One region of the Streptomyces sp. NPDC053560 genome, then DNA from elsewhere that is predicted to be linked to it. Evidence: predicted binding sites of a transcription regulator. Region 1 holds the regulator's gene; the other holds the start of a gene.
What was found. Region 1 encodes HspR, which represses chaperone genes until heat shock. Its sites were predicted from a motif close to TTGAGNNNNNNNNNCTCAA; they were not measured.
Positions count from the first base shown of each region.

Region 1 (3,404 bases):
CGAGGCGAGCGTGCGGGACGCGGAGGCCCGGTACGCCGTGCGGTACGAGCGACAGCCGCGGCCCAACCCCGAGCGCGTGGTCATCGAGATCCGGGTGACGAAAATGCTGGGACGGGGCTGAGGATCCCGGCCCGCACGCCGGCCGTGCGTGGCCGAAATCGGACCGCGTTCTTCCGAATCTTCAATTGAGCCTGCTAGTGAATATGTGACCAGGCCCGCGCGCCATTCGATCCATTACGGGCCGAATACGTCAGCTGGAGGCCAGATGAGGTCAGCAAAGCGCACCAGCACGACACACGGGAATACCTCCCCCACCCCGGACCGAAGCGCCCGTGCCGAATCGTGCCCGCGCTGCGGCGGCCAACTGGCCGTCAACCAGGACGGATGGAAGATCTGCCACGCCTGCGGATACGCCTCACCGCCCGGCACAGCGCCGCAGCCGCGCTCCGCTCACAGCGGTATCGTCACTCCCACAGTCGCCGGGTCCCGGGGGGCAGGATGAATGCGGTGCGAGTGACGGCGATCGCGTGCTTGATGCCGCTCGCCGAGCTGGATGACGATCCGTTCCTGGTGGACGACCGCAGCCAGCACGAGATGTGCGCCCGCTGGGCCGAGGATCACGACTACCGCCTCACCTGCCGGCTGAGCCTGCACCAACTGCGCGTCGACCACTGCGCCCTGTGGCAGGACGTGGAGGCGGGGCTGGTCGACGTCTTCGTCGTACCGAACCGGCGCGCCCTGGAGAACGCCGTCGACTCCGCCGACGAGTTCACCGCCCGCTGTGCCGCGGCCGGCATCCGCCTGGAGACCGCCGACGGCACCGAGCCGGTCTACACCACGGAGATGAAGTCCCGGGTGCACCGGCGGCTGTCGATGCCGACGGCCGGGTACAACGGCTGCTGACCCGGCCACCCTTCCCGTCGTACGGACGTGTCGTGCGGCGGGAAAGGCGAACGGGCCGGGTCCAGAAGAACCCGGCCCGCCCCCTCGAAGCACAGCGGCTACTCGGACGTCCGCTTCGGCCGCCACACGACCAGCGCGCTGGTCTGCTGCACGTCCTGGTACGGCACCAGGTCCCGGCGGTAGCTGGCGTGCACCGCCGCCTCCCGCTGCTGGATCGCCGCTGCGGCACCCTCCACGGCGCTCTGCAGCTCGGCGACGCGCTGCTGCAGCGCCGCGACCTGGTTCTCCAGTTCGATGATGCGCTTGATGCCCGCGAGGTTGATGCCCTCGTTCTGCGACAGCTGCTGCACCTGGCGGAGCAGCTCGATGTCACGGGCGGAATACCGCCGGCCGCGCCCGGCCGTACGGTCCGGGGAGACCAGACCGAGCCGGTCGTACTGGCGCAGCGTCTGCGGGTGCAGGCCGGAGAGCTGAGCTGCGACGGAGATGACGTACACCGGCGACTCATCGGTCAGTTCATATGGATTACGACTCCGACGCCCGCCCCGGCTGTCCATCATCAAGCTCCCTTCGCGGCCTGGAAGAGCTCCGACCGTGGGTCCTCACCCGCGGTCGCCTCGCGATAGGACTCCAACGCGTCCTTCGCCTTGTCGCTGAGGTCCTTGGGCACGACCACCTCGATGGTGACCAGGAGGTCGCCCCGTGTGCCGTCCTTGCGCGCCGCACCCTTCCCGCGCGCACGCATCGTCCGGCCGTTCGGTGTCCCGGCCGGTATTTTCAGCGTGACCGGCGGACCGCCCAGGGTCGGCACCTTCACCTCGCCGCCGAGCGTGGCCTCCGGGAAGGTGACCGGCACGGTGACGGTGAGGTTGTCGCCCTTGCGTCCGAACACCGGGTGCGCGTCGACGTGCACGACGACGTACAGGTCGCCGTTGGGCCCGCCGCGCTCACCCGGAGCGCCCTTGCCGCGCAGCCGGATCCGCTGGCCGTCGGAGACGCCCGCGGGGATGCGCACCTGCATCGTGCGCGCGCTGGTCGCGCGGCCGCTGCCCTTGCACACGTCGCAGGGGTGCTCCGCGATCAGACCGCGGCCCTTGCAGTCGGCGCAGGGGTCGGTGAGCGAGAAGCCACCGCCCGCGCCCCGGCTGACCTGGCCGGTGCCCACGCAGGTCGGGCAGACCCGCGGGGTGCCGTTCTTGTCGCCCGTGCCGGAACAGGCCTTGCAGGGGGCCTGGCTGGACATCCGCAGCGGGACCGTGGCGCCGTCCACCGCCTCGGTGAAGCTGAGCGTCACCTCGGACTCGACGTCCTGACCACGACGGGGCTGCGTACGCGTGCCCGCGCCGCCGCCCCTGTTGAACAGGCCGCCGAAGACGTCCCCGAGGCCGCCGCCGAAACCGCCGGCACCGCCGGCGCCGCCCTGGGCACCCCCGAAGAGGTCACCCAGGTCGAAGTTGAAGCTGCCGCCACCGGCACCCGCGCCGCCGGGACCGGCCCGGAAGCCGCCGTTGCCGAACAGCGCCCGCGCCTCGTCGTACTCCTTGCGGCGCTTGGGGTCGCCCAGGATGTCGTTCGCCTCGGAGACCTCCTTGAAGCGCTCCTCGGCCTTGGGGTCGCCCTTGTTGGCGTCCGGGTGGTTCTCCCGGGCCAGCTTGCGGTACGCCTTCTTGATCTCGGCGTCGGTGGCGTCCTTCGGGACGCCGAGGACCTTGTAGTAGTCCTTCTCGACGAAGTCCTTGGTGCTCATCCCCGACGTCCCTCCTCCCGTACTGTCCTGCTGTTCACGTCAGCCCTCGTCCGGGCCACCGCTCTCCTCGTCCGACGACTTCTCCTCGGCCTTGCCGGGCTGGGCGCCCGGCTGCGGCTCGGCGACGGCGACCCGCGCGGGGCGAATCGTTCGCTCGCCGATCCGATACCCCGGCTGCAGGATCGCGACGCACGTCGTCTCCGTGACGTCCGGTGCGTACGAGTGCATCAGCGCCTCGTGGATCGTCGGGTCGAAGGGCTCGCCCTCCTTGCCGAACTGCTGCAGACCGAGCTTGGCGACGACCGTCTCCACCGACTCGCCGACCGACTTGAAGCCGCCGACCAGCTCGCCGTGCTCGCGGGCCCGGCCGATGTCGTCCAGTACCGGCAGGAGCTCGGACAGGAGGTTCGCCGCGGCGATCTCCTTGACCGTCACCCGGTCCCGCTCGACCCGCCGGCGGTAGTTCTGGTACTCGGCCTGGAGTCGCTGGAGGTCCGCGGTGCGCTCGTTGAGCGCGGTGCGCACCTGGTCCAGCTGGGCCACCAGACCGGCGTCCTGGTTCGCGTCCCCGGCCGGGGCCGGGCCCGCCTTGTCGGCGGACCCGGCGCCCTGCGCCGCATCGTCAGGGGCTGCGGCGTCAGAGGGGACGTCAGGCTTCTCGTCAAAGCCCGGGGTCTCCTCCGTCACGCGGCACCGTCCTTCTTGGGCTTCTCGTCGTCCACGATCTCGGCGTCGACGACGTCGTCGTCGGCCT
Region 1 is NZ_JBITXI010000017.1:58,241-61,644, reverse strand. Features, by position in the region: gene ACIGQF_RS33310 (TIGR03618 family F420-dependent PPOX class oxidoreductase) at 1-121, shown strand, start outside; gene ACIGQF_RS33305 (hypothetical protein) at 499-903, shown strand; gene ACIGQF_RS33300 (heat shock protein transcriptional repressor HspR) at 1,002-1,460, opposite strand; gene dnaJ (molecular chaperone DnaJ) at 1,463-2,650, opposite strand; gene grpE (nucleotide exchange factor GrpE) at 2,690-3,337, opposite strand; gene dnaK (molecular chaperone DnaK) at 3,334-3,404, opposite strand, start outside.

Region 2 (3,404 bases), on a different contig from region 1:
GCCGGTGAGGGAGACCTCGCCGGTCATCGCCACGTCAGGCCTGACCTGACGCCCGCTGAGGAGCGAGGCCAGCGCCGTGGTCATGGTGATGCCCGCGCTCGGGCCGTCCTTCGGGACCGCGCCCGCGGGGACGTGCAGATGCACGCCGCGCTCCTTCAGGTCGGCGACGGGCAGCTCCAGTTCCGCGCCGTGCGAGCGGAGGAAGGAAAGGGCGATGTGTGCCGATTCCTTCATCACGTCACCGAGCTGGCCGGTGAGCTGGAGCCCCGACCCGCCGGTCTCGGCGTCGGCGAGCGAGGCCTCGACGTAGAGGACGTCGCCGCCCGCGCCGGTCACGGCCAGGCCGGTCACCACGCCGGGCACCGCCGTACGCCGCTCCTCCGGGTCCTGCGCCGACTCCGGGACGTGATGCGGCCGCCCGATGAGCGGGCGCAGCTCGTCCGTGCCGACCGTGAAGGGCAGCTCGCGCTCGCCCAGCTCGTGCTGGGCCGCGACCTTGCGGAGCAGGCGCGCGATGGCGCGCTCCAGGTTCCGTACGCCCGCCTCGCGGGTGTACTCGCCGGCGAGCTTGCGCAGCGCGGCGTCCTCGATCACGACCTCGCCGGTCTCCAGGCCGGCCTTCTCCAGCTGGCGCGGGAGCAGGTGGTCGCGGGCGATGGTGACCTTCTCGTCCTCGGTGTAGCCGTCCAGCCGGACCAGGTCCATGCGGTCCAGGAGCGGCTCCGGGATCGCTTCGAGGACGTTGGCCGTGGCGAGGAAGACCACGTCGGAAAGGTCGAGCTCGACCTCCAGGTAGTGATCGCGGAAGGTGTGGTTCTGCGCCGGGTCGAGGACTTCGAGCAGGGCAGCGGCCGGGTCGCCGCGGAAGTCGGAGCCGACCTTGTCGATCTCGTCGAGGAGGACGACCGGGTTCATGGAACCGGCTTCCTTGATGGCGCGGACGATGCGGCCGGGCAGCGCGCCGACGTACGTACGGCGGTGGCCGCGGATCTCCGCCTCGTCCCGGACGCCGCCGAGCGCGACGCGGACGAACTTGCGGCCCATGGCGCGGGCCACGCTCTCGCCGAGGCTGGTCTTGCCGACGCCGGGCGGGCCGGTGAGGGCCAGTACGGCCCCTCCCCGGCGCCCGCCGACCAGGCCGAGGCCGCGGTCCGCGCGGCGCTTGCGGACGGCCAGGTACTCGGTGATGCGTTCCTTCACGTCGTCCAGGCCCGCGTGGTCCGCGTCCAGCACGGCGCGGGCGCCCTTGATGTCGTACGCGTCCTCGGTGCGCTCGCTCCACGGCAGCTCCAGGACGGTGTCCAGCCAGGTGCGGATCCAGGAGCCCTCGGGGCTCTGGTCGCTGGACCGCTCCAGCTTGTCGACCTCCTTGAGGGCGGCCTTGCGGACGTCCTCGGGCAGGTCGGCGGCCTCGACGCGGGCGCGGTAGTCGTCGCTCTCGTCGTCCGGGTCGCCGTTCAGCTCGGACAGCTCCTTGCGGACCGCCTCCAGCTGGCGGCGGAGCAGGAACTCGCGCTGCTGCTTGTCGACGCCCTCCTGGACGTCCTTGGCGATGGACTCGGCGACGTCCTGCTCGGCGAGGTGCTCGCGGAGCGCCTCGGTGGCGTCCCTCAGGCGGGCCACCGGGTCGGTGGTCTCCAGGAGGCGCACCTTCTGCTCGGTGGTCAGGAAGGGCGAGTACCCGGAGTTGTCGGCGAGCTGGCCGACGTCCTCGATCTGCTGGACGCGGTCCACGACCTGCCAGGCGCCGCGCTTGCGCAGCCAGCTGGTGGCCAGCGCCTTGTACTCCTTGACGAGTTCGGTGACGGCACCGGGCAGGGGGTCCGGGACGGTCTCGTCGACCGTGGTGCCCTCCACCCAGAGGGCGGCGCCGGGCCCGGTCGTCCCGGAGCCGATCCGCACGCGGCCCAGGCCGCGGATGAGCGCGCCGGGGTCGCCGTCGGAGAGCCGGCCGACCTGCTCGACCTTGCCGAGCGTGCCGATGCCGGCGTACTTGCCGTCGACCCGTGGAACGAGCAGCACCCGTGGCTTGTTACCGGGTGTGGCGGCGGCCTGTGCGGCCTCCACCGCGGCGCGTACGTCCGCGTCGGACAGGTCCAGCGGCACCACCATGCCCGGCAGGACCACCTCGTCGTCGAGGGGCAGCACGGGCAGGGTGAGCGGTGTGGACGTCGAAGCCATGATCTCCCCTTCGGCAGGCAAGTTGAGCTGTACTCACTCAATGCTCATGAGCCGATGGATGTTCCCCGTGCCGTGTTCGCTGTGAGCGATCAACCGCGGGCTCGTACAGTGGGGGCGCCCGGCACCCACGACCCCGGAGGCCCCGCACCCATGTCAGCCCTGTCAGCCCCCTTCGAGACCGATGAGGCGCCCGTCACGCTGGAGCGCCGGGACGGACCGTTCGGCGAGGTGGTGCTGCGGCGGCGGGGCGCGCACTTCGAGATCATCGCCAATGGGTGCTTCCTGATGGACACCTCCGACGGACGGTCGGAACGGCTGCTCGTCGACGCGGCGCTCGCCGCACTGCCCGGTGACCGCGCGCGGCCGTCCGTACTGATCGGCGGGCTCGGCGTCGGGTTCTCCCTGGCCCGCGCGGCGGAGGAGCCGCGCTGGGGCCGGATCGCGGTCGTCGAGCGCGAGGCGGCGGTGGTCGACTGGCACCGTTCGGGCCCGCTGGACGCGGTGTCGGGCCCGGCCCTGGCCGATCCGCGGACCGAGATCGTCCCGGCCGACCTGGTCGCGTACGTACGCGACGGAGCCGGTGCCGAGACCTTCGACGCGCTCTGCCTGGACATCGACAACGGGCCGGACTGGACCGTCACCGAGGACAACGGCGGCCTCTACTCCCCGGCCGGTCTCGCGGCCTGCCGGGACCGGCTGACGCCCGGCGGAGTGCTCGCCGTATGGTCCGCGCAGCCCTCCGCCGCCTTCGAGTCCGCTCTCCGGAATGTGGGGTTCAGCGAGGTTCGCACCGAAGAGATCCCCGTTGTCCGAGGCGTCCCCGACGTGGTCCACCTCGCGAGGAAACGCGCGTAGCCGCGGGTCTCATCGTGCCTTTACGCTGCTGCCAGCAGTGTGCGACCAGCCGGTACACCGGGTCAGCAGGTCGGCACAACCAGTCAGTAACGCGACCACGCACGGGGAAATTCAGGGGCGGGCGATGGACCAGACTCAGACCACCCACGGCGCCGCCGCGGCGGCGGCCACGCCCGGCGCACAGCGGCGAGTGCTCGTCGTCGAGGACGACCCGACGATCGTGGACGCCATCGCGGCCCGGCTGCGCGCCGAGGGCTTCCAGGTGCAGACCGCCGTCGACGGCCCCTCCGCCGTGGACACCGCCGAGGCCTGGCAGCCCGACCTGCTCGTCCTCGACATCATGCTGCCGGGCTTCGACGGCCTGGAGG
Region 2 is NZ_JBITXI010000006.1:72,167-75,570, reverse strand. Features, by position in the region: gene lon (endopeptidase La) at 1-2,181, opposite strand, end outside; gene ACIGQF_RS15745 (spermidine synthase) at 2,332-3,036, shown strand; gene ACIGQF_RS15740 (response regulator transcription factor) at 3,161-3,404, shown strand, end outside.
Region 2: the regulator HspR is predicted to act here: its motif matches at 2,204-2,222, upstream of lon (endopeptidase La).